DNA from 4 places in the Corynebacterium nuruki S6-4 genome. Region 2 is predicted to be linked to each of the others. Evidence: predicted binding sites of a transcription regulator. Region 2 holds the regulator's gene; each other region holds the start of a gene.
What was found. Region 2 encodes LexA, which represses DNA repair genes until DNA is damaged. Its sites were predicted from a motif close to CGAACANNTGTTCG; they were not measured.
Positions count from the first base shown of each region.

Region 1: the regulator LexA is predicted to act here: its motif matches at 3,759-3,772, upstream of FSW06_RS14910 (HNH endonuclease signature motif containing protein).
Region 3: the regulator LexA is predicted to act here: its motif matches at 2,356-2,369, upstream of FSW06_RS02620 (HNH endonuclease signature motif containing protein).
Region 4: the regulator LexA is predicted to act here: its motif matches at 3,558-3,571, upstream of FSW06_RS14160 (CoA transferase subunit A).

Region 1 covers NZ_CP042429.1:700,808-708,604, forward strand. Annotated here, with positions in the region: gene FSW06_RS03185 (bifunctional 3,4-dihydroxy-2-butanone-4-phosphate synthase/GTP cyclohydrolase II) at 1-1,118, opposite strand, end outside; gene FSW06_RS03190 (riboflavin synthase) at 1,115-1,768, opposite strand; gene FSW06_RS14910 (HNH endonuclease signature motif containing protein) at 1,962-3,680, opposite strand; gene FSW06_RS03200 (BCCT family transporter) at 4,109-5,968, shown strand; gene FSW06_RS03205 (2-dehydropantoate 2-reductase) at 5,955-6,902, opposite strand; gene FSW06_RS03210 (phosphoribosyltransferase) at 6,947-7,456, shown strand; gene FSW06_RS03215 (amidase family protein) at 7,453-7,797, opposite strand, start outside.
Region 2 covers NZ_CP042429.1:452,902-460,698, reverse strand. Annotated here, with positions in the region: gene hrpA (ATP-dependent RNA helicase HrpA) at 1-887, shown strand, start outside; gene nrdR (transcriptional regulator NrdR) at 920-1,438, opposite strand; gene FSW06_RS02045 (LysM peptidoglycan-binding domain-containing protein) at 1,524-2,126, opposite strand; gene lexA (transcriptional repressor LexA) at 2,422-3,198, shown strand; gene ptsP (phosphoenolpyruvate--protein phosphotransferase) at 3,574-5,307, opposite strand; gene FSW06_RS02030 (DeoR/GlpR family DNA-binding transcription regulator) at 5,483-6,262, shown strand; gene FSW06_RS02025 (HPr family phosphocarrier protein) at 6,383-6,649, shown strand; gene FSW06_RS02020 (uracil-xanthine permease family protein) at 6,691-7,797, opposite strand, start outside.
Region 3 covers NZ_CP042429.1:573,576-581,372, reverse strand. Annotated here, with positions in the region: gene FSW06_RS02625 (hypothetical protein) at 1-704, shown strand, start outside; gene FSW06_RS02620 (HNH endonuclease signature motif containing protein) at 754-2,265, opposite strand; gene ribD (bifunctional diaminohydroxyphosphoribosylaminopyrimidine deaminase/5-amino-6-(5-phosphoribosylamino)uracil reductase RibD) at 2,572-3,591, opposite strand; gene rpe (ribulose-phosphate 3-epimerase) at 3,642-4,319, opposite strand; gene FSW06_RS02605 (mycothiol transferase) at 4,342-4,857, opposite strand; gene FSW06_RS02600 (RsmB/NOP family class I SAM-dependent RNA methyltransferase) at 4,892-6,460, opposite strand; gene fmt (methionyl-tRNA formyltransferase) at 6,460-7,461, opposite strand; gene def (peptide deformylase) at 7,458-7,797, opposite strand, start outside.
Region 4 covers NZ_CP042429.1:3,126,173-3,133,969, forward strand. Annotated here, with positions in the region: gene FSW06_RS14145 (HpcH/HpaI aldolase/citrate lyase family protein) at 1-533, shown strand, start outside; gene FSW06_RS14150 (AMP-binding protein) at 530-2,239, shown strand; gene FSW06_RS14155 (PucR family transcriptional regulator) at 2,262-3,425, shown strand; gene FSW06_RS14160 (CoA transferase subunit A) at 3,595-4,368, shown strand; gene FSW06_RS14165 (CoA transferase subunit B) at 4,365-5,000, shown strand; gene FSW06_RS14170 (acetyl-CoA C-acetyltransferase) at 5,137-6,339, shown strand; gene FSW06_RS15005 (hypothetical protein) at 6,361-6,486, opposite strand; gene FSW06_RS14180 (hypothetical protein) at 6,559-6,822, shown strand; gene FSW06_RS14185 (baeRF3 domain-containing protein) at 6,826-7,797, opposite strand, start outside.

The sequences.
Region 1 (7,797 bases), 250 kb from region 2:
TCGAGCCGCTTGGCGGGGTTGTTGGACAGCAGCGCGACGGAGGTCACGCCGAGATCGCGGAGGATCTGGGCGGCGGCACTGTACTCACGGGCGTCGGCGGGCAGCCCCTGGGCCGTGTTCGCGTCGACGGTGTCCAGCCCCTCGTCCTGCAGGTTGTAGGCGCGCAGTTTCGGCACCAGGCCGATGCCGCGGCCCTCCTGGCCACGCAGGTAGATCAGCACGCCGCGACCGGCCTCACTGATGCGGTCGAGGGCGGCGTCCAGCTGTTCGCCGCAGTCGCAGCGCAGCGAGCCGAAGATGTCACCGGTGATGCACTCGGAGTGGATGCGCACCGGCACATCCTCACCGCCGTCGGACGCCGGGTCCCCGGCCACCAGGGCGAGGTGCTCCACACGGTCGACGGTGCCGGTGTAGGCCACGACGCGGAAGTTGCCGTGGCGGGTGGGCAGCCGCGACTCGACGGTGCGGGTGACCACCGGGGTGTTCACCCGGCGCCACTCGGCGAGCTGCTCGATGGAGATGAGCGACAGGCCGTGCTCGTCGCAGAACCGGCGCAGTTCCGGCAGCCGGGCCATGCCGGTCGGGTCCTCGTGGGAGACGACCTCGCACAGCACACCGGCCGGCCGGAGGCCCGCGGCACGGGCCAGGTCGACGGACGCCTCGGTGTGGCCGACGCGTTCGAGCACTCCGCCGTCCTTCGCCCGCAGCGGCACGACGTGCCCCGGCCGGTGGAAGGTCGCGCGGGTGGAGTTCGGGTCGGCGAGTTTGCGGACCGTGTTGGCGCGGTCGGTGGCGCTGATGCCGGTGGTGATGTCGTCGGCGGCGTCCACGGTGACGGTGTAGGCGGTGCCCCGGACGTCCTCACTTCGGGCGACCATCGGGGGCAGGCCGAGCCGGTCGGCGTCCTCGGCGGTGAGGGTGGCGCAGATGTAGCCGGAGGAGTGCTGCACGGTGAAGGCGACGAGCTCCGGGGTCGCCTTCTCGGCGGCGAAGATGATGTCGCCCTCGTTCTCCCGGTCCTCGTCATCGACGACGACCACGGCCTTGCCGGCGGCAATGTCGGCGATCGCGTCCTCGACGGGGTCGAGCAGACTGGTGCGCTGTTCGGATTCGCTCACTTGGTGGTTCCTTCCGGGGCTGCGGCGGTGTCGGTGTCGGCGGCGGCGGCGAGCCGTTCGATGTACTTGGCGAGGACGTCACATTCGATGTTGACGCGGTCACCGACGGCCAGGTCACCCAGGACGGTCTCGGCGAGGGTGACGGGGATCAGGGAGACCTCGAACCACGGGTCGGTGACCGGGCCGACTTCGGCGACGGTCAGGGACGTACCGTTGACCGCGATGCTGCCCTTCTTGGCGACGTAGCGGGCGAGTCCGGGATCGCCGAGCCGGAACCGGAGCACGTCCCACTCGCTGCCCGGGGTCCGGGACTCCAGGGTCGCGGTTCCGTCGACGTGTCCCTGGACGATGTGTCCGCCGAGACGACCGCCGGCAGCGGTGGCGCGTTCGAGATTCACCCGGTCGCCGACGGTGAGATCACCGATGGCGGTGTAGTCGAGGGTGACCTGCATGCAGTCCGCCCAGAAGCCGGGATTGTCACCGGATTTCTCGAACTCGGTGACGGTCAGACAGACGCCGTTGACGGCGATGGAGGCGCCGTGTGTGACGTCGGCGAGGACATCGTGGCAGGTGATGCGGAGACGTTGGGCGTCGGCCGTGCGTTCCACGGCGGCGACGGTCCCGGTCTCCTCGACGATTCCGGTGAACATGACTGATCAGTTTAAGCCACGGTTGCGTGGATCACGCCTCCAGGGTTCTGGAGGAGGCGAAGTGGACGGGCGGCGGGCCCCGGCTCCGGTACGGCGACCCGTCCGCGGTTTTCGGGCGTGGGTGTGTCCCGGTCGTCCGGGGTGGTGTTTCCGGACGCCGGGTCGGCTTCGCTCAGGTAGTGACGGCCGTGGTTCAGGCTGCCTGTGCCGGCCCGCCGGGATCGGTTCCGGAGGCACAGTCGACAACCAACGGGCCCGACGCCACGGTGGTGGCGGTGACCCCTGCGGGGCCGGCCCAGTGCAGGGTGATCCCGTCGTCGGGGGTGTGTACTTTCCAGAGTTTCTTCGTCTTCAACTGGTGGTGGGTCCGGCACAGGCATGCGCAGTTGCGGATGCTCGTCGGCCCGTCACTGTCCGGGTCGGTGAACGGTGAGTTGATGATGTGGTCGAGTTCGCACCGGTCGGCCGGCACCCGGCAGCCGGGGAACCGGCAGCGGGCGTCCCGGCCGACCGCGGTGGCCCGGTGCAGGGTGGTGAACCGGTAGCAGCCGGTGTCGGTGAGATCCTCGATGTCGGGCAGGTCGCGGACCAGGTCGGCGGTGTTGATCAGGGTGGCGGTGGTGGCCGGGGACACCCAGCCGGTGCCGATGACGAACCCCGGACCACAGGCGGGGCCGGTGGGGCCGGTGGGGCCGGTCGGGCCGGTCGGACCGGCCTGCGGGGCAGTGCCTGGAGAACCCGGACCCGTCCCCGGGGCAGCCGGGCCGGCGGCAGGACTGCCGTTGTCGCCACCGTCGCCGTTGTCCGGGCCAGTGGGTCCGTCGGGGCCACCGGTGGAACCGTCGGGTCCGTCGGTTTTCGGCGTGTACACGTTGACGACGACCTTCAACTGGTCACGGTGACCACCCAGAATCTTCAGCATCGCCTCACCCCGGCACCGGATCATCCCCGGCGCCGGCAACGGATCCGCCAACGTCGCCACCGGCTCCTCCTCCGGCACACCGGTGTCGGCAGGGTTGTCGGCGGGGTCGCCGGCCGGGTTGCCGGCCGGGTTGATGATGCCGTCGACGATCCGACGGGCCGCCACCAACTCCGCCGACTCCTCCGACTCAGCCGACTCCGGCCCAGTTTCTCCGGCCGCACGCGCCTGCTGCGCCCGGAGGGTCTCCTGCTCAACCAGGAGCTCCTTACGCACCTCCAGCGCCGCAGCGGACAACGGTTCCCACAGTCCGTCGGCGACCGACCGGTCCCCGCACTCCAGAGTGAACCGGGTACCCCGCCGCGTCAGCCCCACCGTCTTTCGCTCAGTCTCCTCGGTGTCGGCGACCGGCACCGGTGCGACGTCGGTGAGGATCCCGTCGGTGGCGTCGCCGAGAGCCGGCACCGACCACACCGTCCCGTCCGGGGTGATCTGCATACCGATCCTCGAGGCGACCGCCTCGTCGACGGTGGCGGGCAGCTGCTGCCCGGCGGCGGCGAGGGCGCGGGCGTGCCGGTTGATGCGGGTCCAGATGATCTCGAGGTGTTCGACACTGTAGCGGGAGTCGGTGCGCATACGGTCGAACAGGGCCGGCATCCGCACCGCCAGATCCGCGGCGTGGGCGTAGCAGACGGCTTCGCGGTGGCCGCGGCGGCGGACGGCCTGGGCGGCCGACAGGCGGGCGTCGGCGCCAACGGTGGTGAGGAAGGCGACGAGGGTGAGTTCGGCGGTGTTCACCGGCCCGGCCAACTTCTGCGACAGACTGTTGTAGGTCTCTCCGCTGGTCGGTTCAGTACCGTGCGGGATATGCCGACCACCGCGGGGATGGTCCCCGCCGTCGAGCCGGCTGGTCCTGCCGCTCTCGCCGCCGCGCTTGTCGCTGCTGTTGCCGTGGTTGCCGTGGTTGTCGTCGGTGGGTGGTGTGGTGGTCATGGTCCCCTCCCGGTGGTCCCCGCCTGACCTCTCCTGATGTGCTCTACGTCACACAGTACCCCACCCACCGGACAGAGTCAACCACCTGTTCGAAATAATGTGGAACGCCTGTTCGTCGGACTGCATCCCGGCGTCCGACCGCGCTACTCCCCCGCCCGAACACCCGGAATGCCGCACAGGCAGGCCCACGGGCAGCGCTGTCCCATGCGCCACCCGGCGCGACATCGGGCAAGGGGAAATTGTGTTCACCCCCGCACCCCACCATAATGACCGCCATGCCTGCTTCCAGTGACAGCACGGACACCAGCGACAATCCCGGTCATCCCGGCAATCCTGACGACGACAACCCTCCCAGTCCCGGCGCCACCCAGCGACAGGGCTTCCTGGACCAGACCCGGTCCACCACCGTCGGTATCTACCCCGACGACATGCACCCCGGCCTCGTGCCCGGCATCAGCGTCGACGAACTACGCACCAGATTCGGCCTCGACAAGGTCGTCTTCGGCATCACCGCCGCGCTCATCGTGGCCTTCATTCTCTGGGGCGTCATCGCCCCGGACTCCGTCGGGGACACCTCCTCCACCATGTTCTCCTGGGCGATGGAGAACACCGGCTGGCTCCTCAACATCGTCATGATCCTCGGTCTCGTGATCATGATCTACCTGGCCTTCTCCCGCTTCGGGAACATCAATCTCGGCAAGGACGGCGAGAGTCCCGAATTCTCCCGGTTCTCGTGGATCGCCATGATGTTCGGTGCCGGCATCGGCGTCGGCATCTTCTTCTTCGGCCCCTCCGAACCCCTCTGGCACTACCTCTCCCCGCCCCCGCACACCGTGGACCCCGAGACCCCCGAATCACTCCACCAGGCCCTCGCCCAGTCCCACTTCCACTGGGGCCTGGCCGCCTGGGCCCTCTACGCCCTGGTCGGCGGCGCCCTCGCCTACAGCATCTACCGGCGCGGCCGCGTCTCCCTGATGAGCTCGGTCTTCCGCAGCCTGTTCGGCGACCGGCACACCGACGGGGTCGCCGGACGCCTCGTCGACATGATGGCCATCATCGCCACCCTCTTCGGCACCGCCGCGACCCTCGGCCTCTCCGCCATCCAGATCGGCGAAGGCGTGAAGATCGTCTCGGGCGCCTCCGACGTCACCAACACCGTCCTCATCCTCATCATGGCGGTCCTGACGGTCTGCTTCATCATCAGCGCGGTCTCCGGGGTCTCCCGGGGCATCCGTTACCTGTCGAACCTCAACATCACCCTCACCCTCGGTCTCGTCCTCTTCGTCTTCATCACCGGGCCGACACTGTTCCTGCTCAACCTCATCCCCTCCGGCATCGCCTCCTACGCCGACAACCTCATCGACATGATGGGCCGGTCGCTGTCGTGGGGCCAGGACACACTCGATTTCCAGGCGCAGTGGACCGCCTTCTACTGGGCATGGTGGATCGCCTGGACGCCCTTCGTCGGCATGTTCATCGCCCGGATCTCCCGCGGCCGCACCCTCCGCGAGTTCGCGGTCGTCACCACCCTGGTGCCGACGTTCATCCTCATCCTCGCCTTCACCGTCTTCGGCGGCACCGCGATCGCCTTCCACCGTGACGGCAAGGCCGGCTTCGACGGGTCCGGCACCTCCGAACAGACCCTGTTCAGCATGTTCGACCACCTGCCGCTCAGTGGCGTCATCCCGTTCATCGTGATCTTCGTGCTGGCGGTGTTCTTCATCACCTCGGCGGACTCCGCCTCCGTGGTGATGGGCACCCTGTCGTCGAAGGGCGACCCCGCCCCGCGGAAAATCATCGTCGTCTTCTGGGGTCTGTGCATGATGGGGATCGCCGTGGTCATGCTGCTGGCCGGCGGCGAGGACGCCCTGTCCGGGCTCCAGAACCTCACCATCCTCATCGCGATCCCGTTCTCCGTGGTGCTCATCGGCCTGGTGGTCGCCTTCCTCCGGGACCTCGCCACCGACCCGGCGGCGATCCGCCGCGCCTACGCGGAGAACGCCATCCACAATGCGGTGGTCAAGGGGCTCGAGGAGCACGGCGACGAGTTCGAGATCACCGTCGGCCGCGCCGAGGAGGGCCACGGTGCCGGCGCCGACTTCGACTCGACCGCCAGTGAGGTCACCGACTGGTACCGGCGGACCGACGAGGACGGCAACGAGGTCGACTACGACTACACCTCCGGCGAGTGGGGCGACGGCTGGTCCCCCGACGACGCCCGCCGCGACGACATCGGGGACGAGGACGCCGACGGCGACCCCGCCACCCCCGGTCTCAACCGCGAGTGAGCTGAAGTTCCAGCAGTCCCCCGACGAGGTCGAGCAGCGGAGTCGGCACACCGTGCTCCGCGCCGACCCGACGGACCGCACCGAGCTGGGAGTCCAGTTCCCCGGCGATTCCGGCGGCGATGTCCCGCTGCATCGAACTGGTGGCGTCCGCCGGCTGCGCGTCGACGAAGGCCACCGTGCGGTCGACCGCGTCGGAGGCCAGGGCGACACCCGAGCCCCGCGCCGCGGCGTCCGCCTCGGTGATCATGCCCACCAGGCTCGACCGCAGTGTGGTGCGCAGTACCCCGACGGGGCGGTCGGCGACGGCGCCGAGTGCGCCGAAGCAGGTGACGAACATCGCCTTCTCCCAGATGTCGCACCACAGGTCGTCGCGGACGATCCCCTCGATGCCCGCGTCGGTGAGGGCCTCGGCGAACCGGCCGAGCGCGGCGTCCTCCGTGCTGCCGCTCCCCTCCCACCGGCCGACGGTGTAGGTGGCCAGCGGCGGGTGGAACCGCACCGTCGCCGGGCCGGTGTGGATGAAGTAGCCGCGCACCACGCCGGGCCAGGTGCGCCCGGTGCCGACCGCGTCGGCGACGAGCCGGTGCGCCTCCACCGAGTTCTGGGTGGTCGCGATGACGGGATCGCCGGGGATGCCGGAGACCATCGCCGCAATCTGCGCCCGGCGGTCCGCCAGGGTCTCGCCGGTGGCCTTGACCGCGAGCAGCACCACGTCCAGCGGGTCACCGTCGGCGGTGACCAGGTCCGCCGGTGCTGCCGCAGCGGTCACCGGCTGGTGCCGGGTCTCCCCGTCGACCTGCACCGTCAGGCCGGTGTCGCGGATCCGGTCGAGTGCGGCGCCGCGCGCCAGGACGGTGACCTCATGGCCGGCGGCCGCCAGCCGGGAGCCGAAGAATGTGCCGACAGCGCCGGCCCCGATGATTCCGATTCGCATGCTGAGCATCCTATGCCCCGGCCGGTTCGCTACGATGAACTGCCATGAGCCCCACAACCGCTGACCGCGAGATCCTCACCTATGAACTGTTCGGCGACGCCATCAAAGAGCTGGCGCAGACCGTCGTGGACGACTACGAACCGGACCTCATCCTCTCCATCGCCCGTGGTGGCCTGCTCATCGGTGGTGCTCTCGGGTACGCCATGGGGGTGAAGAACGTGTCGGTGATCAACGTGGAGTTCTACACCGGCATCGGTCAGACCCTCGAGCAGCCGGTGATGCTGCCGCCGACGCCCGAGGCGGTCGACCTGTCGGGGATGAAGGTGCTCATCGCCGACGATGTCGCCGATTCCGGGAAGACCCTCGAGCTGGTCCAGCAGTACTGTGCCGAGACCGTCACCGAGTCCCGCACCGCCGTGATCTACCACAAGCCGCGGTCGATCATCACGCCCGACTACGTGTGGAAGAAGACCGACCGGTGGATCGACTTCCCGTGGTCGTCCTTCCCGGTCATCACCCCGACGGGCCTCCCCACCGGCGGGGACGCCAGCTAACCGGTCAGCTCGGCGGCCAGGGCCACCAGCCGTTCCTCCCCGTCGGCCGGGCCCACCAGCTGCACGGACAGCGGCAGACCGTCGGTGCCGGTACCGGCGGGGACGGCCGCGGCCGGGAAACCGGTGACGTTCCACATCGCCGTGTACGCCACCGGACCGGCGGCGGCGAGCAGGGTGCGCAGGGCACCCCGGCCTACGGTGGCGTCCGCCGGGCCCGGCCGGTCCGGCACGGTCGGGGTGAGCAGGACGTCGACGTCGTCCCAGACCCTGTCGAGGTCACGGGCGATGCGGACGCCGCGTTTCTCGGCCCGGCGCCGGACCGGGGTCCGAACCCAGCTGCC
Region 2 (7,797 bases):
CGGGGAGCGCCGGCAGTGCCGCCGGTATCCTCGCCCGTGAGGACAGCTGGACCGCTGACGGCATCGGTACGATCCCCGAGTCGGTCCAGACCTTCGTCGACGGCCAGCCGGTCGACACGTATCCCGCTCTCGTCGTGGAGAAGGGGTCGGTCGTCCTGCGTGCGTACCCGACCGAACGCGCGGCAGCCGGACAGCAGTTCACCGCCGTCCTCGATCTCATGCTCGCGGACTGCACCGTGTCGACGAAACAGATGGTGAAGGGACTGCCGCTGCGCCAGCGGGTGGCCCTGGACAACTACCCGTCCGGTGGTCCTGAGGCGGTCGTCGACGACTGCCGGGTCCTCGCCTGCCGGCAGCTGCTGCAGGAGTACGGACCGGTCGTGCGGGACCCGGAACGGTGCGCCGACGCGGTCGCCGCCGCCCGCGACCGTGGCCCCGGTCTCGTCCGTCAGACGGTGGTGGCGGTCGCCCCGGCCGTCCTCGCCGTCGCGGACATGCGCGAAGAGCTGAAGGGGTGGTCCGGCGAGTCCATCGACGACATGTCCCGGCAGCTCGACTTCTTCCTCGGCCCGCACCGCATCGCCCGCAACGGTGTGGCGCATCTGCGCCATGTGCCCCGCTATGTCGCGGCGATGCAGGAACGGCTGACCCTGCTGGAGCAGGACCCCGACAAGGAGGCCGAGCTCGCCGACCAGGTCAACGGCTGCATCGAGGCCGTCAAGGCGACCCGCGACCGCCTGCCGTCGGCGCGGGCGGCCTCACCGCAGCTCAAGGATGTCGAGTGGCTGGTGGAGGAACTGCGCGTCTCGCTGTTCGCCCAGCACCTCGGTACCGCCCGCACGGCGAGCGTGCAGCGGGTGCACAAGGCACTGGCGAAGATCCACTGACGCGGGGCGGCGGGTGCGTCGACTCCCCGGTCTCAGCTGACGGGCCGGTCGCCCGCCGTCCCGCCCGCCGCGGCGGTCCCGTCCCCCGGCTGTCCGGGCCCACCGGTCCGGAGGGCGCGCAGTGACCGGATCTCCTCCTCGAAATCGTCGGCGGAACGGAAGGACTTGTAGACCGAGGCGAAGCGCAGATAGGCGACCTCGTTGAGCCGACGCAGCGGGTCGAGGATCGCGAGCCCGATCTCGTTGGCGGCGACCTGCGAGCCGTGGGTCGCGCGGACCGACTGCTCCACCTCATGGGCGAGCACCTTCAGCTCGTCCCCGGAGACCCCGAGCCCCTGACATGCCCGGCCGACACCCCGGATGAGCTTGTCCCGGTTGAACTCCTCGGTGACCCCGTTGCGCTTGGTCACCAGCAGCACCGACCGCTCCATGGTCGTGAACCGGGTGCCGCACCGGGTGCACTCACGCCGGCGGCGGATCGCCGACCCTGAGTCCACGGTGCGGGAATCGACCACCCGCGACTGCTCGGAACGGCAGGAGGGGCACAGCATGGGCGACGTCCTTGAAAATCGGGTGGCGGTCAGAAACGCCACCATCCTAGCCGTCCGTGCCCGCAGGGCCGCACTTCCGTGCCGGTCACCACTGCGGGACGGACAGTAACGTGCCCGGACGCGGGTCCCGGTCCCCCAGATCATTGAGGTCGGAGAGAGCGGCCATCGCCTCCCCGACCGCGATGTCCGGCGCCTGTGAGCGGGCGATGTCGTAGAGGCTCTGCCCCTCCGCGACCCGGACATAGTGCGGTGTGCCGGGCCCGCCGGGGGCTGTCCCGTCGTCCACCGTCGCCGCGGCGACCGCCGGTTCCGGCCCCTGTCCGGCATCCCCGTCCAGGGACCCGGTGAGGACCGGCACCCCGCACGCGAGCAGGAGCGCGGTGGCGAAGGACAGCAGCACGCCGCCGGGCGACTGTGCGACGGACCAGATCCGCCGGCGCAGTGCGACGGCCCGTCCCCCGACGTCGAACGGGCGTTCCTGCCGGGTGGTCCGCATCCGGAGCCGGGCCCGCGCCGCGGGGGTCGGACGGACCGCCTCACCGCATCCCGCGGTGTTCGAACTCCCCGTACCGGTGTCCGCATCCCGGTACCGCCGCACCCGGCCGGTGCCGTGGATCCGGGCCGACGGGGTCACGGGGCGGTCACGGTAGTCGGTCAACCGGACCGGATAGACAACTGGTGCAGCCATGGTGGCAATCTCCTTCTGCTCGGTGCGTCCGCACTGACGGTGCAGCGCCGATGCCGGTCATCAGACCACCGGCACCGGACACCGGACCGTCAGCGGCCATCGAACATGGAACCTCTGTTCGAAATGACGCCGTCGAACGCGAAGGTAGCACACCCGTTCGAGACTGTCCACAGCCCGCGGGAATATTTCGAACATCTTGGTGGGAAAACCGCTCGCCGTCCTGTAGGGTCAGAGGGGACTACCCGGCGCCGGCGGCGACGGGCCACAGATTGACCCAGTCCAGGAGTGAGGGATCATGGCAGACACACAGCAGCCGACGGGGACACCCACGGGCGGACGCAAGCGGGGCAGGCCGAAGGGGTCACTGTCCGCCAAGGGGACCCACGACGATCCGCAGGGGCGGGAGAAGCTCTCCGACCGGCAGCGACGGATCCTCGAGGTCATCAAGGACGCGATCCGGTTCAGCGGCTACCCGCCCAGCATCCGCGAGATCTGCGACGCGGTCGGCCTGAACTCGACCTCCTCGGTCTCCTACCACCTCAAGGAACTTGAGCGGAAGGGCTACCTCCGTCGTGAGGACAACAAGCCCCGTGCCGTGGACATCCGGTCCTTCGACGGCAGTCCGGAGGACATCTCGTCCGCTCCCCGACCGGGCCGTAAACCGATGTCCGCCGCGGCCGTCGACGACTCAATGCCGACCCCGGCCTACGTCCCCGTCGTCGGCCAGATCGCCGCCGGCGCCCCGATCCTCGCCGAGGAGCATGTCGAGGCCCACTTCCCCCTGCCGCAGGAGCTCGTCGGCGGTGGCGAGCTCTTCCTCCTCCAGGTCGTCGGCAACTCCATGCAGGATGCCGGCATCTACAACGGTGACTGGGTGGTGGTCCGGTCCCAGAACACCGCCGAGCTCGGCGAGTTCGTGGCCGCCATGATCGACGGCGAAGCCACGGTCAAGGAGTTCCAGCGGGACGCCGGCCACGCCTGGCTCATCCCCCACAATGCACTGTACGAGCCGATCCGCGGCGACGACGCCGAGATCCTCGGCCGGGTCGTCGCCGTGCTCCGCAAGATCTAGGTGGCCGTCCCGGGGATGTCGTGGCACCCGGTCGCGACCACCGGGATGACGCGGGAAAGGACCCCCGGGCCCGACCCTGAGCCCGACCCTGATCCCGGCTTCGAACCCGATGTCCGCGGAACGAACCGACAGGTTCATGTCCGCGGAACGAACCGACGGGTCGAGTTTCCTGCCCCAGGACAGCACCTGGGCTCGCGAACCCGACCGGGCCAGGATGCGACCGACCCCTGGGTTCTCAAAACCGACACCGGCGACGTCCGCAACCGCCCCTGGACGTGCGGGTCGAGCGCAGGAGCGCAGGGTCGCAGGATCACAAGGCCACGGAAGTACCGGGCCCAGCAGTACCGGGGGCCACAGGGACCCAGCGGGCGGAAGCTAGAGACCGATGACCGCGGCGGCCGCGATCCGGGCCTCCTCCGCGCCGTCGGCGTCGAGTGCGGCGGCGGCCATGTCGCGGCATGTGACGAAATCGACCTCACCGAGCTGGGTACCGACCGCTGCGAGTGCGGGCGTCGCCGCCGACAGGGACGTCACCCCGAGACCGGTGAGTACACAGGCCAGCAGCGGGTCCGCGGCAGCCTCGCCGCACACGCCCACCGCGGTCTTCGCCGCGGAACCCGCCCGGCAGGTGGTGTGCACCAGCCGCAGCACAGCCGGCTGCCACGGATCCGTGAGATAGGCCAGCGACGCCGACAGCCGGTCCGCCGCCATCGTGTACTGGGTCAGGTCATTGGTCCCGATCGAGACGAAATCCAGGTGGCGCATCATCTTCTCCGCCAGCAGCGCCGCCGCCGGCACCTCGATCATCGCGCCGGCGGTGAGCCCCCGGGCATGGCACAGCTCGGCGAACCACGCCGCCTCATGCACCGTCGCCACCATCGGTGCCATCACCCACGCCTGCGCGTCCGGGCCACGGCGCTCCGTCTGCGACAGGGCCAGAGCGATACCGTCCAACTGACGTTCCAGCAGCTCCTGATTCCCCCGGGCGATCCGCAGTCCACGGACACCGAGGGCCGGGTTCTCCTCGTCCTCGGCGTTGACGAACGGCACCGGCTTGTCCGACCCGGCGTCGAGGGTGCGGACCACCACCTTCCCCTCCGGGAACGCGGCGAACACCTCCGCATACCGCGCCGCCTGGTCCTCCACCGAGGGTTCACTCGTCTCACTGAGGAAGCACAGCTCGGTGCGGAACAGGCCGACCCCCTCCGCCACGGAGGCGGCGGCCTGCCGTGCCGTCGCGCCGTCCTGCACATTCGCCAGCAACTGAACCCGGTGACCGTCAGCGGTCGCACAGGGACCGGTCCAGCTGCTGATCCGCGCCGCCCGGTCCGCCGCCTCGGCGACCCGGCGCTGTGCCTCATCCGCCGGCACACCGGTCTCCACCGTGCCGGCCGACGCGTCGACGAGTACGGGGGTGTCCGCCGGGATGGCCCGCAGATCCGCGCCGACCGCGACCACGCACGGGATGTTGAGCTGTCGGGCGATGATGGCGGTGTGGCTCGTCGCCCCGCCCTTCTCGGTGACGACCGCCACGATCAGGGACGGGTCGAGGGTGGCGGTGTCCGCCGGTGCGAGATCGTCGGCGAACAGCACATGCGGGGCGTCGACCACCGGGACGCCCGGCTCCGGCTCACCGTGCAGTTCGGCGATCACCCGGTCCCGCACGTCCCGCAGGTCGGTCACCCGGTCCGCCATCACCCCGCCCGCCTTGACGAACATGGCGACGAAGTCGTCGGTGGCCTGCCGGACCGCATAGTCGGCGGCCTGTCCCCCGGCGACCGACTTCTTCACCTTCTTCGCCCAGGCACGGTCGCGGGCGATGGCCACCGTCGCCTCGAGGACCTGCCGGGCGTGCCCGTCCACGGTCTCCGCGCGCCCGGACAGCCGGTCCGCGACGGCGTCCACGGCGGCGGTGAAGGCGGCGAATTCGGCGTCCCGCCGGTCCTCGGGCACCGTCGCGTCCGGTCCGGGCAGCGCCGGCCGGGCGGTCACCCAGGTCACCGGGGCAGTGACCGCCCCCGGGACCACCGGCTTGCCCCTCAGCAGCGCCGGCACACCGACCTCTTCAGTGGCGGAATCAGCATCGTGGACGGGATCTGACGTGGTCACAGTGGCCTCCAGAAATCTGCGCCGCTGCCCCGGGGTGGGGCGTCCCACCCCTGGTGACAGGGACGACAGAGTGTCGCGCGGTTCGTTATCGCGCCCCACACTACCCCCACCCGGCGGGTGCCCTCACCCCCTCATCCCCCACCCTTGACCACCCCCACCCCATAGGATGAGGGGTGTGAATTCTGAAGAACGTCGCCGGCAGATCGCCTCACTCACCGCCGTGAACGGCCGGGTCACCGTCGTCGAACTCGCGGAGCGTTTCAACGTCACCCCGGAGACCATCCGCCGGGACCTCACCGTCCTCGACGACGACGGTGCCCTGCACCGGGTCCACGGCGGGGCCGTCCCCAGCAACGACTACCAGACGCGCCAGACCCCCCTCGACGTCCGGAGTTCGACGTCCACGGCGGCGAAGATCAGCATCGGCCGCGCCGCCGTCGGACTGCTGCCGGACGCCGGCCTCGTCTTCCTCGACGCCGGCTCGACGACCGCCATGCTCGCCGACGCCATCGCCGAGGATCCCTCGCGGGTCAGCCCGGAGGTCTCGTTCCTCACCAACTGCCTCCCGATCGCCGTCCGGCTCGGCGCCGCCGGCATCGAGAAGGTCGAGCTGCTCGGCGGCAGGATCCGCCCCAACACCCAGGCGGTCATCGGTGACACGACGTTGCGCGCCCTCGCCGTGCAGCATGCCGAGGTCGCCTTCATCGGCACCAACGCCCTGTCACTGGAACACGGCCTGTCCACGACGGACGCCCAGGAGGCCGCGGTGAAGCGGGCCATGATCGCCAATGCGGCGATGGTCGTGGCGATGTGCGACTCGACGAAATTCGGGCGGGACTACCTGGTGAGCTTCGCCACCGTCGACGAGGTCGACGTCATCGTCACCGACGACGGTGCCCCCGACCGCTACCTGGATTCGTTCCGGGACGCCGGCATCGCCGTCCTCGGTAACTGAGGCCGGTGCACGACCGGACGCCGCTCCGCTACGCTGGGGCCGTCAGACCCGACCACCCGTCGCCGGATCCCCGGACCGTCCGGCTCCGCGACGGACTCCCCCACGAAAAGGATTTCTGCCATGGCTTCGAAGACCGTCACCGTCGGTTCCACCGTCGGCCTCCACGCCCGCCCCGCGACCGTCATCTCCGAGGCTGCGGCCGCCTATGACGACGAGATCCTGCTCGCCCTCGTCGGCGACGACGAGGAGCCGTCGGACGCCTCCTCCTCGCTGATGATCATGGCCCTGGGTGCCGAGCACGGTGACCAGGTGACCGTCAGCTCCGACAACGCGGACGCCGTCGAGGCCATCGCCGCCCTCGTCGAGAAGAACCTCGACGACGAATAACACGACGAACTGGACGCCGGGCGGGCGTCCGGGCGGGACAGCTACTTCTCCCGGACCCCGTCCCGGGTCATGTGCGGTGTGAGGTAGGTCCGGACCAGGGGTTCGCGCCCCTCCCCGACATGCTCGTAGATCCACTTCAGCAGCGGGTAGCCGATGATCATGCCGACGGCACCCCAGGCGATCCCCTCCAGGGTCAGGTCGCCGAAGCTCAGGGTGAGGTTGCCGATCCCGGCGATGAGCGCGACCGCCGCCGTCGACAGGTTCAGCGGGTGCGCCAGGTTCACCCCGTTCTCCGCCCAGATGCGGATGCCCAGCAGCCCGATCATGCCGTAGAGCACCATCGCCGCGCCGCCGAGGACGCCGACCGGGATCGTCTGGATCACGGCCCCGAACTTCGGGACGAAGGCGAGGGCCGCCGCGGTGACACCGGCCACCCAGTAGGCGGCGGTGGAGTACACCCGGGTCGCGGCCATCACACCGATGTTCTCCGCGTAGGTGGTCGTGCCCGAACCACCGAACATGCCGGCGAGGGCGGTGGACACACCGTCCGCCATCAGTGCCGGCCCCTGCTCGTCGTCGAGATCGCGGCCCGTCATCCCGGACACGGCCTTCACGTGGCCGACGTTCTCGGCGATGAGGACGACGATGACCGGGAGGGTCAGCAGGATCGCGTTGAGCTGGAACTCCGGGGTGTCGAAGTGCGGCAGGCCGATCCAGGACGCCTCCCGGATCGTGTCCCCGGCGCCGTCGGCGAGGTTCCCGGTCGCCACGGCGAACAGCCAGCCGACGACGACACCGAACAGGATGCCGAGGCGGCCGACCATGCCTCGGCCGGCCAGGGTGAACAGCAGGACCGCGGCGAGGGTCACGGCGGCGACCAGCGGCTGCGTCCCGAAGTTCTCCGCCGCACTGGGGGCGAGGTTCAGGCCGATCATCGCGACGATGGCGCCGGTCACCGCCGGCGGCATGACGGCGTCGATGACACGACGCCCCGCCGCCTTGACGATCAGACCGATGACGAAGAGCACCACGCCGACGACGACGATGCCGCCGAGCTGGGCGGGGAATCCGTCGGCCTGGGACGCCGTCAGCGGGGCGATGAAGGCGAAGGAACTGCCGAGATACGACGGCACCCGGTTCCGGGTGGC
Region 3 (7,797 bases), 120 kb from region 2:
CCGCCCTGTCCGTCGGTGAGACGGTGCCGTGGGCCGTCACCGGGATACTCGGCGGGGTGCTGGTCGCCGCGCTGGTCGCGTGGACTGCGGCGCGGGAGATCGGGAAGCCCGAATCCGCGCCGGCCCCGCACCGGATGCATCCTGCGGCGACCGGCGCACAGGCCGCGGAAACACCGGCCGAGCGGGCGAGGGCGTTGTGGGCCGACGCCACCGACCGCCATGACCGGGTTCTCACCGAGTACAGCGAATGGGAACTGGACCCCCGGATGCTGCTGTCGTATCCGGCACTGTGGAACTACGCGCTGCCGGAGACGCAGGAGTTCTTCACCGCGATGGAGCGCTGCAGCCGGTTGCGCACCGGCGATATCCCGGGTGGGCCGAAGAACCCGCATCCCGGGGCCGTCGAGGACTATGACGCGGCGACCAGGCGCCTGCTGGCGGCCTGGCGCGTCGCGGAGCAGAACGCGCGCCGCACCGGCCACGACAGGCTCAGCGCCCCGCTGGCGAAGGACGCCGACCGTGCCCTCAAACTGCTCAGCCATGCCGACGGCGCCGCCACGGAGGCCGAGGAGGCCTCCTACCTGTCGCAGGCCTCGACACTGCTGCACCGGCTCACCGAACGCGGGGTGATCCCGCCGCGGACGAAGGCGGAGTCCGCGCTGGAGGTGCGCAGGGCCCGGGCGCTGGAGGCAGGGCACGGCTGATCGCCGGCACAGCGGCCGGTGGTTCTGCCGGGGGGTAGGTCACAGCCGGTCAGGCCGCCTGCGACGGGGACACCGGTCCGGACGCCACGGTCGTCACCGCCACTTCCGCCGGTCCCTTCCATGCGAGGGTGACGCCGTTGTCCGGGGTGCAGACCTGCCAGACCTTCTTCGTCTTCAACGCATGGTGGGTCCGGCACAGGCAGGCGCAGTTGGAGATGTCCGTCGGTCCGTGACTGGTCGGGTCGGTGAACGGCGAGTTGACGATGTGGTCGAGTTCGCACCGGTCGGCCGGGACCTGACAGCCGGGGAACCGGCACCGGACATCCCGGCCGATGACCGCCGCCCGTTGCCGGGTGGTGAACCGGTAGCAGGAGGTGTCCCTGATCTCGTCGAGGGCGGGAAGCTTCCGGACCAGGTCGGCTGTCTCGGCCAGTGCGGCCGTGGTCGCCGGGGAGACCCAGCCGGTGCCGATGATGTACCCGGCACGGCCGGTGGGGCCGGTGGGTGCCGTGGGTGCCGTGGTGGCCGTGGGGCCTGCCGGGTCGTTGCCGGTGGGCTCATGATCAGGCTCGGGGCCGGGCCCGGGGCCGCCGTTGTCCGGCCGGGGCTCGGGACCGCCTGCCGGGGTGTAGACGTTGACGGTGACCTTCAGCTGGCTCCGACGGCCACCGAGGATACCGAGCACGGCCTCACCCCGGCACCGGGCCATCCCCGGAGGGGGCAGCGGCTCGGCCCTGGTCGGCATCGACTCCTCATCGGCAACGCTGGCATCGTCACCGTCGGCATCGGCGGCATCGGCGGCATCGCCGTCACTGCCGGCACGCCGGGCGAGGACCTCGGTGACGGTCTGCCGGGCCGCCGCCATCTCGGGAGAGTCCTCCTCCCGGTCTTCCCCGGTGGCGTCCTGCCCGGTCAGGTCGTCCCGCCGTGCCTCCTGTTCGGCGATCAGTTCCTTGCGGACGGCCAGCGCCGCATCGCTGACGGTCTCCCACAGGCCGGCGGCCACCATCGGGTCCCCGCACTCCAGGATCAGTCGGGTGTCCTTCTTCCTCAGCTCCACGGACCTGGCCTCGGTGGCCTCGGTCTCGGCGACGGGGATCTCGGCCACGTGGACGAGCGTCGCATCGGTGACGTCGGAGACCGCCGGGATCCCGACACTGTGGCCCGGGTCCGCGACCCAGTCGAGGACCGCCTCGGCGACCTGCGTGTCGACTTCGGCAGGCATCTCCCGGCCCGCCCGGGCGAGAGCACGGGCATGCCGGTTGATCCTGTTCCAGATCGCCTCGAGGTGTTCCACGGAATAGCGCGTATCGGCGACCATAGTGTCGAACAGTGCCGGCATCCGCACCGCGAGGTCCGCGGCATGGGCGTACATCCGGCACTCGCGGGGGCCGCGACGGCGGACCGCCTGCGCCACGGAGAGCTGTGCATCAGACGGGACGGTCGTGAGGAAACTGACGAGGTGCAGTTCGGCACGGTTGACCGGCCCGGCGAGTTCCGCCGACAGCGCGTTGTAGGATATTCCGCCGTCGTCGGGCCCGGTGGGCGGTGTGGTGGTCATGGTCCCCTCCTGTCTGTGACACCGGTTGTTCCCGGTTGTTCCCCGGTGTGGTGCACTGTCCTCGAGGATACCCGGATTCGAACAGGAAACAATACATATGTTCGATTCTGGTGGAGTTCACCGGAGGTTCTCACGTCCCGTGGGAAACTGCCCGTGGAGGCGACGGAAAAGCGTCCTGTCCCGCCACGTTCCCGGCGTGTCGCGGACCACGAATCTGACGGCACCGGCACCGCACCCGGACAGCTGAGAAACTGACAGGCCGGAACCGGTCACAAACAGGCCACAGCACCGACCACAGCGCCGACCTCAGGACCGACCGCGCACCGCCACACTGACCACATCCCCGCCCAGCGCCGCCACCGAACGCAACGTGAACCGCCGGATCCCCGCCATCGTCGTCGACGCGTGCGGCCCGGGCGCCACCACGGGGATACCGGCACCGAGCAGTGCCGGGGCGGTGTAGGCGTCCACCGCGTCCACCAGATCGGCCGCGATGAAGGAGGCGGCGACATGCGGTCCCCCTTCGACGAGCAGATCCACCACTCCCCTGCCCCACAGGTCCGCCAGCACCTCCGGCAGCCCCTCATCCCGGTACCGCAGCGCGGGGAGCACCGCGGCACCGGCCGGCACATCGGTCCGGCCGACGACGACCCGCACCGGCTGATGGTCGTAGAGCCCGCCGTCGGGACGCCGTGCCGTCAGCCGCGGATCATCGGCCCGCACCGTCCCGGCGCCCACGAGGATGGCGTCCCGCCGCGACCGGTCGAGATGGACACGCGCCCGGGCGGCCTCCCCGGTGATCCACTGCGACGTCCCGTCGGTCGCCGCGGCGAAGCCGTCGAGGGTGCCCGCGTACTTCAGCGTGACGTGCGGCCGACCGAGCCGCTGGGCCGCCAACCACGGTTCGACACTGAACTGCGGAACCCCGGCCAGAGCGGTGGACGCCGTCACCAGCGGACCCGTCACCGCCACCCCGGCCCGGCGCAGCCGGTCCCCGCCACCGCCGGCGGCGGCACCCGGGTCGGCGAAGACATAGACGACCTCGGCGATCCCGGCGGCGAGCAACGCCTCACTGCACGGCCCGGTGCGTCCGGTGTGGTTGCAGGGCTCCAGGGTGACCACCGCCGTGCCACCCCGCGCCCGCTCCCCCGCCGCGGCCAGGGCATTGACCTCGGCATGCGGGCCACCGACCGGACTGGTCGCCCCGACACCGACGGTCTCCCCGGCGGCATCGAGAATCACGGCACCGACCGGCGGGTTGGGACTGGTGGTGCCGCGGACCGCCTGGCCGGCGGCGTCCGCCCGGGCGACAGCCTCACGCAGCACAGCGGGCAGTGCTGCAGTCAGTGCCGAGACCCCTGCTGGTTCCGCCACAGCTACCGGTAGTCCCCGGCCGCGGCGGCAGCCGTACGGATCTCCTCGATACGCCCGGCCGGATCCTCCTTACCGAAGACCGCGGACCCGGCGACGAAGACATCCACCCCGGCCGCCGCGGCGGGTGCGGCGGTCTCCGGGGTGATGCCGCCGTCGATCTCCACGACCGTGGTCAGCCCCTCCTCGTCGATCCGGGCACGCAGGGCACGGACCTTGTCGAGGACCTCCGGCATGAACGACTGCCCGCCGAAGCCCGGCTCCACGCTCATGACGAGGACCGTGTCGAAGGCGGCGAGTTCGTCGAGCAGCGGCTCCACCGGCGTCCCCGGCTTCACCGACACCCCCGCCCGGGTCCCCGCGGCACGCAGCGTGGCGGCCAGCGCCACCGCGGCATCGACGTCGGCGACCGCCTCGAGGTGGAAAGTCACGTTGCCGAACGCGGCGTAGTCCGGGGCCCAGCGGGCCGGATCCTCGATCATGAGGTGGACGTCGAGGAAGGTGTCCGTCACCGACCGGACCGCTTCGGCGACCGGCAGACCGAAGCTGAGGTTCGGCACGAAGTGGGCGTCCATGACGTCGATGTGCAGCCAGTCGGCGCGCGGGACCCGGGCGATCTCGTCGGCGAGGTGGGCGAAGTCCGCGGAAAGGATGGACGGGGCGATCAGGGGCTGTCGGCTCATGGGGACCATCGTAACGCGGCGGTCAGCGGGCCCGGTCAGCCCGGTCAGCGCGTTCGGCCAGGACGACGTCCCGGCACACCTCCAGGTGGCCGAGATGCTGCGCCATCTCCCGGAGCATGTGGTTGAGCACCCACTCCGGGGTGACGAACGCGGCGTCCGGCCGGGACGTGCCCTTCGCCGACCGGTTCCGGACGCCCTCGGTCATCGCCACCGCCGCCCACTCCGGCAGCCGGTCCCGGATCTCGGCGACCAGGGCACCGGCCTCCTGCACCGTGCCGGTCGCGCGGAACTCCGCGGCACGGTCCCGCTCCCGGTCCTCGCCGGCGATGAACGACCCGCCCCAGAACACCGCCATACCGTGGACATGGGCGACGAGGGCGAAGGCACTGTTGACGGTCCCCGGCACCGGGGTGGCGTTGACCGTGTCATCGTCGAAGGTCGCCAGGGCCGCGCCGTACCCGTCGAGGATCTCGGCGGCGACGTCGAGGAACGCGTCGACGACGGCACGCTGGGCGGGACCGGTCGTGGGAGTGTCCATGTCTGACCAGTGAACCATGTCCGGCGGCCGGACGCTACGCCGGGACCCGCAGCACCGCGAAGAACATCGCGTCGGTCCCGTGCCGGTGCGGCCACAGCTGCACGAACGGCGCCGAATCCAGCGACTCCTCCGGTGCGGCCCCGTCGAACTCCGGGAACAGTGCCGTGGCGTCCTCGATCACCGCACCGGTCTCCGCCGCGATGGAGCGGACCACCCCGCTGGTCTCCGCCGGGTGCGGCGAACAGGTCGAGTAGACGACGATCCCGCCGGGGCGGGTGACCCCGACCGCCGAGCGCAGCAGATCACGCTGCAGGCTGACGAGCTCGGTGACATCCTCCGGCGACTTGCGCCAGCGCGCCTCCGGACGCCGCCGCAGGGCACCCAGACCGGTGCACGGCGCATCGACGAGCACCCGGTCGAAGCCGGCGGCCGGGATGTCCAGCCCGTCGATGCCGGCGGGCTTGCGACCGTCACCGACATGCACGCGGACCGGCAGCCCGTGTGTGGCATTGCGCACCAGCGTCGCCCGGTGCTCCGCCGGCTCCACCGCGTCCACCGTTGCGGCACCGCCGGTGACCGCGGTCCCCATCGCCCAGGAGGCGATGAAGGCGGTCTTGCCGCCCGGGCCCGAACACAGGTCCAGCCAGCGGCCGTGGTCGTCGTCGACCCGGGCCCGCAGCAGCGCCAGGGCGATGAGCTGGGACCCCTCGTCCTGCACGCCGGCGAGCTGCTCCTTCACCGGCTCCAGCTGCCCGGGGTCGCCCTCGGGCAGGTACACGGCGTACGGGGACCAGCGGCCCTCCTCCCCACCGGTGACCAGGGCGAGCTCCTCGGCGGTGATCTGGCCGGGCCGGGCGGCGAGGTGCACCAGCGGGCGGGCGTCATCGGCGGCCAACGCCGCGGCGAGTTCCGCGGCCGGCTGCTCCGGGGTACCGCCCAGCGCCTCGTTGAAGGCCTCGGCGATCCAGGCCGGGTGCGCGGTCCGCAGGGCCAGCTGCGCCACCGGATCGCTGATCCCCGCGGTGACCCGGTCGACCCAGGTCGCGGCGGGGGTGCGGGTGACGGTACGCAGCACACCGTTGGCGAAACCGGCGGCCTTCCCCTCCCCGTTGGCCTTGACCAGTTCGACGGTGGTGTTCACCGCGGCGTGGTCCTCCACCCGGGTGCGCAGGATCTCGTAGGTGCCCAGCCGCAGCGCGTCGAGGACCACCGCGTCGATCTTGTTCACCGGACGCCCCGCGGCGGACGCGATGACCGCGTCAAGCAGCCCGCGGGCACGCAGCGTGCCGTAGGTGAGTTCGGTGGCGAAGGCGGCGTCCCGCCCGTGGACCTTCTGCTCGCGCAGCGCGGCAGGCAGGGCGATGTTGGCGAACGCCCCCTTCTCACTGACCTGCCGCAGGACGCCGAACACGATGTCGCGGACCCGGTCACCCGACCCGGTCCGGCGGGTGGCCTGCGCATGTTCGCGGCGGTGCGACTCACTGCGCCGCCGGTAACCGCCGTCGCCGCCGTTCTGCCCGCCGTTCTTTTTCCCGCCGCGCGGGGTGCTGCGTGCCTGCCCCGTCTCGCGTGCGGACTCCGACCGTGCCCGGAAGCCACCCATCAGTTCTCTCCCTCTGTGTCAGTCCTGCCGGTCGTGCCAGCCGTGTCGAAACGGACCTCGCCGGCGAACAGGTCGCCCTGGCCGCGCGCCCAGTCGGCCGCGGCCATCATCTTCTTCCCCGGCGGCTGGATCCGGGTGATCTGCAGGACGCCGTCGCCGGTCCCGACGAGGACCCGGGACTTCCCGGCGACGACCTCACCGACGGCCAGCCCGTCATAGTCGTCGACCGGCAGGAGCAGACCGAGCTTGTACCGGTCCCCGGCCAGCGTGGTCCACGCCCCCGGCGCCGGGGTGTGGGCGCGCGTGACCCGCTGGATCTCGGCGGCGGGACGGGCCCAGTCGACCCGGGCGTCCGCCGGCGTGATCTTCGCCGCGTACGTCATCCCCTCCGCCGGCTGTTCGGTCCCGGTGACCCGGCCGGTCTCCAGTCCGGTGAGCGTGTCCGCGAGCAGTTCCCGACCGGCGTAGGTCAGCCGGGTCAGCAGGTCGTCGGCGGTGTCCTCCTGGCCGATCGCCTCCTCGACCTCACCGAGTACCGGGCCGGCGTCCAGCTCCGGGACGATGCGGAAGGTCGTGGCCCCGGTGACCTCGTCGCCCGCGGCGATCGCGGCCTGCACCGGGGCCGCCCCGCGCCACCGCGGCAGCAGCGAGAAGTGCAGGTTGACCCACCCCTCGTCGAACACGTCGAGCACGTCGGCCGGGAGGATCTGGCCGTAGGCGACGACCGCCACCGCCGTCACGCCGTCCGCCGCATAGGCGCGCAGTGCGGCGCGGACCTCCTCGGCGTCCTCGGCGGACGCCTTCAACGACGGCCACTTGTGGACCGGCACCCCGGCCGCCTCGGCGACCTCGGCGACGGCGGAGGGGTGCAGGGTCCGGCCCCGGCCCCGCTTCGCGTCCGGCTGGGTGAGCACCGCCACCACCTCGTGCGGCGAGTCCTCAAGCAGGTACTGCAGGGTGACGGCGGCCGGCTCCGGCGTGCCGGCGAACAGGATCCTCATCGGTTGAACCACTCACTTTCCCGGATACCGGACATGACCGTACGGCGGTCGTCCGCGGCCATCCGCTGGAAGAACATCACCCCGTCGAGGTGATCGGTCTCGTGCTGGACGCACCGGGCCAGCAGCCCGCTGACCTCCCGGTCCACCGGCTCACCGTCGACGGTGACTCCGGTGACGTGCACCGACTGCGCCCGGGTGACGTCGCCGCCGACCTCCGGGACCGACAGGCAGCCCTCCCGGCCGGTCTGCGTCTCCCCGCCGACCGCGCTCCACACCGGGTTGACGATGTGGCCCCGGTCGCCGTGGCAGTCGTAGACGAAGACCCGGCGGGTCACC
Region 4 (7,797 bases), 500 kb from region 2:
CCCGGGGCGTCCTCGACCTCGGATCGCTGGTCGACCACCCGCAGGTGGACGCCCTGTTCTGGGGTGCCGAAGACCTCACTGCGGCGCTGGGCGGCACCGCCTCGCGGTACAGCGGGGACGAGGTCCCGACCCCCGGCGGCGGCGCCTCCGGCCACCCCGGCGGCTACCGCGAGGTGCCCCGGCTGACCCGGTCGCTGGTGCTGCTGCATGCGGCGGCTGCCGGGAAGGCTGCACTGGACTCGATCCACGCCGACACCGCTGACCGTGCCGGGGCGTCCGCCGAAGCGGTGGACGCCGCGGCGAGCGGTTTCGCCGCCACAGTCGCCATCCACCCCGGACTCGTCCCGGTGATCCGGGACGCCTACCGGCCCGACCCCGACCGGCTCGCGTGGGCGCGCCGGGTCGTCGCCGGCGCCGCGGAGAACTCCGGGGCCTTCGCCGTCGACGGCGAGATGATCGACGCCCCGCTGCGCCGGCAGGCCGAACTGATTCTCTCCCGAACCTCTGACAACACAGGAGCTGACCGATCATGACCTCCACACTGCGTCCCGTGGTCCGGGACATCACGCTCACCGACCCCACCGACCTCGATCCGGGCGTCTCCCACCTGGTCGGCCCGACCGACACCACCCTGCTCACCGAGACCATCGGGCAGAACCTGGCCCGCACTGTCGCCGCCTTCCCGGACAATGACGCCCTCATCGACCTCTACGGCGACATCCACCTGACCTACCAGGAGTTCCACCGCAAGGTCCTGCGCCTGGCGTCCGGTCTGCACAACGCCGGCTACCGCAAGGGCGACCGGATCGGAGTGTGGTCGCCGAACCGGTGGGAGTGGATGGTGCTGCAGTTCGCCACCGCGGAGATCGGCGCGATCCTGGTCTGCATCAACCCCACCTACCGCACCCGGGAACTGACGTACGCGGTGAACCAGTCGGGCATCCGGGCCCTGTTCTCCGCCGGCCGGTTCAAGGACTCGAACTACCGGGCGATGATCGGCGCGGTGGAGCACACCTTCGACCGTCCCTACCGCGAGACCGTCTTCTTCGGCTCCGAGCGGTGGGAGGAGCTCGCCAACAGTGCGATCCTCGACCTCAACCCGGTGCGCGAGTCCCTCGACCCGCACGATCCGATCAACATCCAGTACACCTCGGGGACCACCGGGATGGCCAAGGGCGCGACCCTGACCCACCACAACGTGCTCAACAACGGCTTCATGATCGGGGAGCGGCTGGACTACACCGACGCCGACCGGGTGGTCGTCCCGGTGCCGTTCTTCCACTGCTTCGGCATGGTCATCGGCATCCTCGCCGCCGTGACGCACGGGGCGGCGACGATCATCCCCGGACCGGTCTTCAACGCGGAGAACACCCTGGAGGCCGCCCACCACGGCCAGGCCACCAGCCTGCTGGGCGTCCCGACGATGTTCATGGCCGAACTCCAGCTGCTCGACCACCTCGAGGAGAAGGGCAAGAAGCTGGACCTGTCCCGGCTGCGCACCGGGGTGATGGCCGGGACCTCGTGCCCGACGAAGACCATGCGGGAGATCATCGACATCCTCGGCATCTCCGAGATCGGCATCTGCTACGGCATGACCGAGACCTCCCCGGTCAACCACCAGACCATGCCGGATGACCCGGTGACCAAGCGGGTGGAGACCGTCGGCCGGGTCGGGCCGCACATCGAGGTGAAGATCGTCGACCGCGACGGCGACGCGGTCGCCCGCGGCGTCCAGGGTGAGCTGCTGGTCCGCGGCTACTCGGTGATGCAGGGCTACTGGGACATGCCGGAGAAGACCGCCGAGGCGGTGGACGCCGACGGGTGGATGCACACCGGCGACCTCGGCCAGATGGACGACGACGGCTACGTGCAGATCACCGGCCGGATCAAGGACATGGTCATCCGCGGCGGCGAGAACATCTACCCCCGCGAGGTCGAGGAGTTCCTCTACGAGCATCCGGACGTCGCCGATGTGCAGGTGATCGGGGTGCCCGACGAGAAGTACGGGGAGGAGCTCATGGCCTGGATCATCCTGTCCGACGAGGCACGGGAGGCCGGCCGCACCCTCACCGCCGGGGACGTCCGCGGGTTCTGCGACGGGAAACTCGCCCGCTTCAAGGTCCCGAAGTACGTGCATGTCACCGACAGTTTCCCGATGACCATCTCCGGTAAGGTCCGTAAGGTCGAGATGCGGGAGAAGGCCATCGGGATCCTCGGGATGTACCCGATGGACCGCTGACTACAGGGACCAGGAAGGCGCGGTGGACGCGACGGTGGACGAGGGCAGGTGGCGGGAACTGTTCGCCCGGCTGGAGGACGAGGTCGGGGACATGTCCCTCGAGACCGCCGACGAGATCCTGGCGGCCATCCCCGGCTACGACGGCGCCGCACGGGAGAACATCGTCAGCACCGCCCACCAGAACCTGTCCATGAGCACCCGGGTCATCGCCCGCGGCAGCGAACCCACCGCCGAGGATGTCCGCCATGCCGGACAGACCGCGCTGGAACGTATCGGGGAGGGGGTGCCGCTCGGCAGTCTGCTGAGCGGTTTCCGGCTGAGTATGCGCCGGATCCAACGCCGCCTGCTCACCCTCGCCCCGGAGTACGGGATCCCCGCCGACCGGCTGCTGGACTGGTCGACGCTGCTGTGGACACTCGGTGACGTGTTCTCCACCTGCGTGACCGCGGTCTACCGTGACCACGAGATCGCGCGGACCGTGGCGGATTCGACGCGCCGGGCGGAGTGGGTCAGCCGGCTGGTCACCGGTGACCTCACGGAGGCGGAGATCCTGCGGGGGGCCGCGCTCTACCGGATCCCCACCGGCACGCCGGTGCGTCTGCTGGTGGCTCCGTCAGCACCGGACGCCGGCCCCGGGGCGGACACCACCCTGCACCGCTGGGCCGGGGCGGCGGGCGCCCGGCTGCTGACCACGGTGCAGGCGCGGACGGTCACCGGGATCCTCGTCGGGGACGTGGACGCCGCGTCCCTGCCGTCGGACATGACGGTGGCACTGGGCCGGCCTGCGGTGCTCACCGACCTGCACCGGACGTTCGTCGCGGTGGACCGGGTCCTGCGCGCCGCGGTGGAGCTGGGGCTGTCGGGGGTCGTCGACGAGGAGACACTGTCCTGGCGGATGGCCGTCACCGCGAGCCCGGAGACCACCGACCTGCTGGTGCGCCGCTACCTGGACCCGCTGCGTGAGGCCCGCGCCTTCGGTGACGAGCTGGTGGACTCGGTGCGGGCATACCTCGACAACCGGCTGAACGTCCGGGCGGCGGCCGCGTGCATCCCGGTGCACGTCAACACGTTGCGCTACCGGCTCCACCGGTTCGAGGAACTCACCGACTGCGACCTGGGGGAGGTGGACACCCTGGTCGAGGTGGCCTGGGTGATGGCGGCGACGGGGGCCGGTCGGCCGGACTGACCGGATTTGTGCGGGAACACAATATCGGCCGGAACCTGTTGTCGCGCACAACGTGGTGTGCGCCACATCCGGGGCGGATAATCGGTGTCAACGGCTCCGGTACATGCTGCCCACGCGGTGCACGGACCGGAACGAACAACTGTCCCCGACCCGGAAAAGTGGTGGAATCATGGCGAACACCCGGAAACTCACGGCTGCCGCGGAGGCCGTGGCCGACATCCCCGACGGCGCGACGCTCGCCGTCGGCGGATTCGGGGTGTGCGGTATCCCGCAGGTCCTGCTCTCGGAACTGTCGCGCCGCGACAGCGGGAACTTCGAGGCCGTCTCGAACAACGCCGGCCTCGACGGCCGCGGTCTCGGCCTGCTGCTGGCCACCCGGCAGCTGCGCCGTATCGTCGCCAGCTATGTCGGCGAGAACAAGGAGTTCGCCCGGCAGTACCTCGAGGGTGAACTCGAGGTGGAACTCACCCCGCAGGGCACCCTGGCCGAGCGGCTGCGGGCCGGCGGGTCCGGGATCGGTGCGTTCTACACCGCCGCCGGCGTCGGGACCCCGGTCGCCGACGGCGGCATGGTGTGGAAGTACGGCGCCGACGGGTCCGAGGATCCCGCCGACGGCGCGGTGCTCTCACCGGCCAAGGAGACCCGCGACATCGCGGGCCGCACGCAGGTTCTCGAGTACGCCATCACCGCGGACATCGCCCTGGTCCGTGCCGAGGTGGCGGACACCGCCGGCAACCTCCGGTTCCATGAGACCGCCCGCAACTTCAACCCGCTGGCCGCGATGTCCGGCCGGATCTGCATTGTCGAGGCGGAGAAGGTGGTGCCGGTCGGCGACCTCGCCCCCGATGACATCCATCTGCCGGGGATCTACGTCCACCGGATCGTGGAACTGACGGCGGAGCAGGCGGCGGACAAGACGATCGAGAAGGAGACCACCCGATGAGCTGGAACCGACAGGAGATGGCGGCGCGTGCGGCACAGGAACTGCGCGACGGCCAGTACGTCAACCTGGGGATCGGACTGCCGACCCTGGTGCCCAACTACGTCCCTGACGGGGTGGACGTCACCCTCCAGTCGGAGAACGGGATGCTCGGCATCGGTCCCTACCCCGAGGCTGGCCACGCGGACCCGGACCTGATCAACGCGGGCAAGGAGACGGTCACCGCGATGCCGGGGACCTCCTACTTCGATTCGGCGCTCAGCTTCGGGATGATCCGGGGCGGCAAGATCGACCTGGCCATCCTCGGCGGCATGGAGGTCAACGAGCAGGGTGACCTCGCCAACTGGATCGTGCCCGGCAAGATGGTCAAGGGCATGGGCGGGGCGATGGACCTCGTCGTCGGCGCGCGTCGCGTGGTGGTGCTCATGGAGCACTGCACGAAGGACGGGCGTCCGAAGATCGTCCCGGAGATCGCCCTGCCGCTCACCGGCGCCGGGGTCGTCGACCGGATCATCACCGATCTGTGTGTCCTCGACCGGACGCCGCAGGGGTTCGCCCTCGTCGAACTTGCACCGGGGGTGAGCGTCGAGGAGGTCCGGGCGGCGACGGGGGTGGCGGTGATCACAGAAAAATGATTGTCCGGTTAATGTGAGGCGACCGGCCCGAATCGGCCACCCTTCGCTCGAATATGTCTCATAATAGAAGAGTTTTGCAGAGTGGACCGGGACCGTGCGCTCGTCCGGTCCCCGACGAAAGGTACGACGAACCGCTATGACCAGTCAGAACCCCACCCCCTCGCCGGACGACATCGTCATCGTCGGTGCGGCCCGCACCGCCCAGGGCAGGATGCTCGGCGCCCTCGCCGCGAAGTCCGCCGTCGACCTCGGCGGGACAGTCATCGCCGGCGCGCTCGAGCGGGCCGGGGTCGATGCCAGCGCCGTGGACTACGTGTACATGGGCCAGGTCGTGCAGGCTGGTGCCGGCCAGAACCCCGCCAAGCAGTCCGCGGTCGCGGCCGGACTGCCGGTGTCCACCCCGGCATCCACCGTCAACAAGGTCTGCCTGTCCGGGCTCGACGCGGTGATCAACGCCTCCCGCATGCTGCGCTCCGGGGACGCCGACGTTGTCGTCGCCGGTGGGCAGGAGTCCATGACGAATGCACCGCACCTGGCCGCCGGCGTGCGGGCCGGGGCGAAGTTCGGGTCGCTGGCGCTGCAGGATTCCCTGGAGCGCGACGGACTGACCGATCCGGTGCACGGGACGGCGATGGGCGTGGAGACCGAGGGCGGAAACACCGACCGGGGCATCACCCGTGAACAGCAGGACCGGGTCGCCGCACTGTCCCACCAGCGCGCCGAGGCGGCGATCGCCGACGGCACCTTCGCCGCTGAGATCGTGCCGGTGGAGGTGAAGACCCGGAAGGGGACGGTCACCGTCGACACTGACGAGGGCGTGCGTGCCGGGACGACCGAGGATTCGCTGGCGGGCCTGCGCCCGGCCTTCGCCACCGACGGGACGATCACGGCGGCCTCGGCCTCCCAGATCTCCGACGGTGCCGCGGCGGTGGTGCTGACCACGCGGAAGTACGCGGAGGACAATGGTCTGACGGTCCTCGCGGCGGTCGGTGCCGCCGGTGAGACGGCGGGCCCGGACACGCTGCTGCACTCGCAGCCGGCGCAGGCGGTCACCGCCGCGCTGACGAAGGCCGGCTGGGAGGCCGCGGACCTGGACTTCCTGGAGATCAACGAGGCCTTCGCCGCCGTGGTGGTGCAGTCGCTGAAGGACCTGGACTACCCGCTGGAGCAGACCAACATCCACGGTGGCGGTATTTCGCTGGGGCACCCCATCGGTGCCTCGGGTGCCCGGCTGGTGGTCGCGGCCGCCTACGAGCTGGACCGGCGGGGGAGCGGCCGCGCCGCGGTCTCGCTGTGCGGCGGTGGCGGGCAGGGTGACGCTCTGCTGCTCTGGCGCTGACCGCGCTGTTACCCCGGGCAGCTAGCTGGAGAGCGGGACGCCGTTGGCGTCCCGCTTGAAGCCTTCGGAACCCGCGAGGATCATGATGAACTCGATGAACGCCCAGAGTTCGACGGCCAGGATGATGAAGACGCCGATGAGGACCACCGAGGTGATGATGCCGGCGATCGTCAGTCCGAGCTGCCAGAAGGCCCTGGACTTGTAGCCCAGGTAGAAGTTGTGGGCGCCGAAGGCGCCGAGGAAGAACGCCAGCAGGGCGGCGGCGATCTTCGACTTCGGGGCGTACCCGACCGGTGCATAGCCGGGCTGGTAGTTCGCGACCTGGTTGAACTGCGGCCCGTTCTGGGGGAAGGGCTGCTGACCGAACTGCGGCTGCTGGGGCCGGCCGAACTGCGGCTGCGGGTGCTGCGGCTGTTACTGACGGATGGGAACCGTCGAAGTATAGCGCACCATCAGGTTACTTTTCGAAGTATTCTTTGTTGATTGTCAGCCGCGGAAGGTCGCGATGACGTCCTCACCGGTACCTGCCAGTGTCCGCAGCCGGCCGCCGTGCCGGAGGGTGTCGGCCAGTGCCCGGTCGAGCGCGGTGGTGACCACCTCGTCGTCGGACACCGCATCGCGCGGCACGAGGAGCGTGTCGACCCGGCCCTCGCCGGCGACCACGGCGGCCTCGGCGGGATCGGTCGTGCCGCGGCCCTGATGTACCTCGGTCAGCGCATTCTCACGCGCTCCGGCGTCGCGGGCGTCGCGCTGCCGTGTGATGATCGCCCAGGCGGCGGAGCGCAGCTCGCCGGGGTCGGTGTGCTCGGGGTTGCCGGGGATCGCCTCGTCGACCAGTGCCGGGTAACTGCAGACCCGCCGGAACACCGGCAGGTGCTCGGCGACGCAGGCCAGGACCAGCGGCATGGAGCGCGCAGTACCGAGTTCCTGCTCCACACCGTCCGCGACCTTGCGCAGAAACTCTTCGGTGAGCACGTCGGCGTCATCGCCGGGGCCGCCGTGGCCGTGGAAGGCGACCGTGTCCTGCCCGGTACTGCGGCCCTGCAACTCATGGTCGGGAGCCTCGACGACATCGTCGAGCCGGGCCGGGATGCTGCCCAGGGGCAGTTCCCGGATGCTGTTGCGTGCCGATTCGTACAGCCGGACCCCGTTGTCGGCGAGGGCGAGGATGTAGCAGCGTCCGAAACCCTCGATGTCGGCGGCGAGCGGCAGCAGGTGGAACACCGGCCCGACGGTCACCGACCCGGCGACCTCGACCGGTACCCGGACGACCCGGTGCAGGCCGCCGCCGGCGAACAGGGCCAGGCCGCGGCTCTGCTCACGCCAGAACAGCGGGTCGGCGACGGATTCCCGGAGCGGTGAGAGCAGTGCATCGACGTCGGCCGGGGTGACGTCGGTGGCGAGGAGCTGCTTCTCCGCGTCCTTCAGTTTGGCGTCGAGGGTGCGCCGGGCGATGTC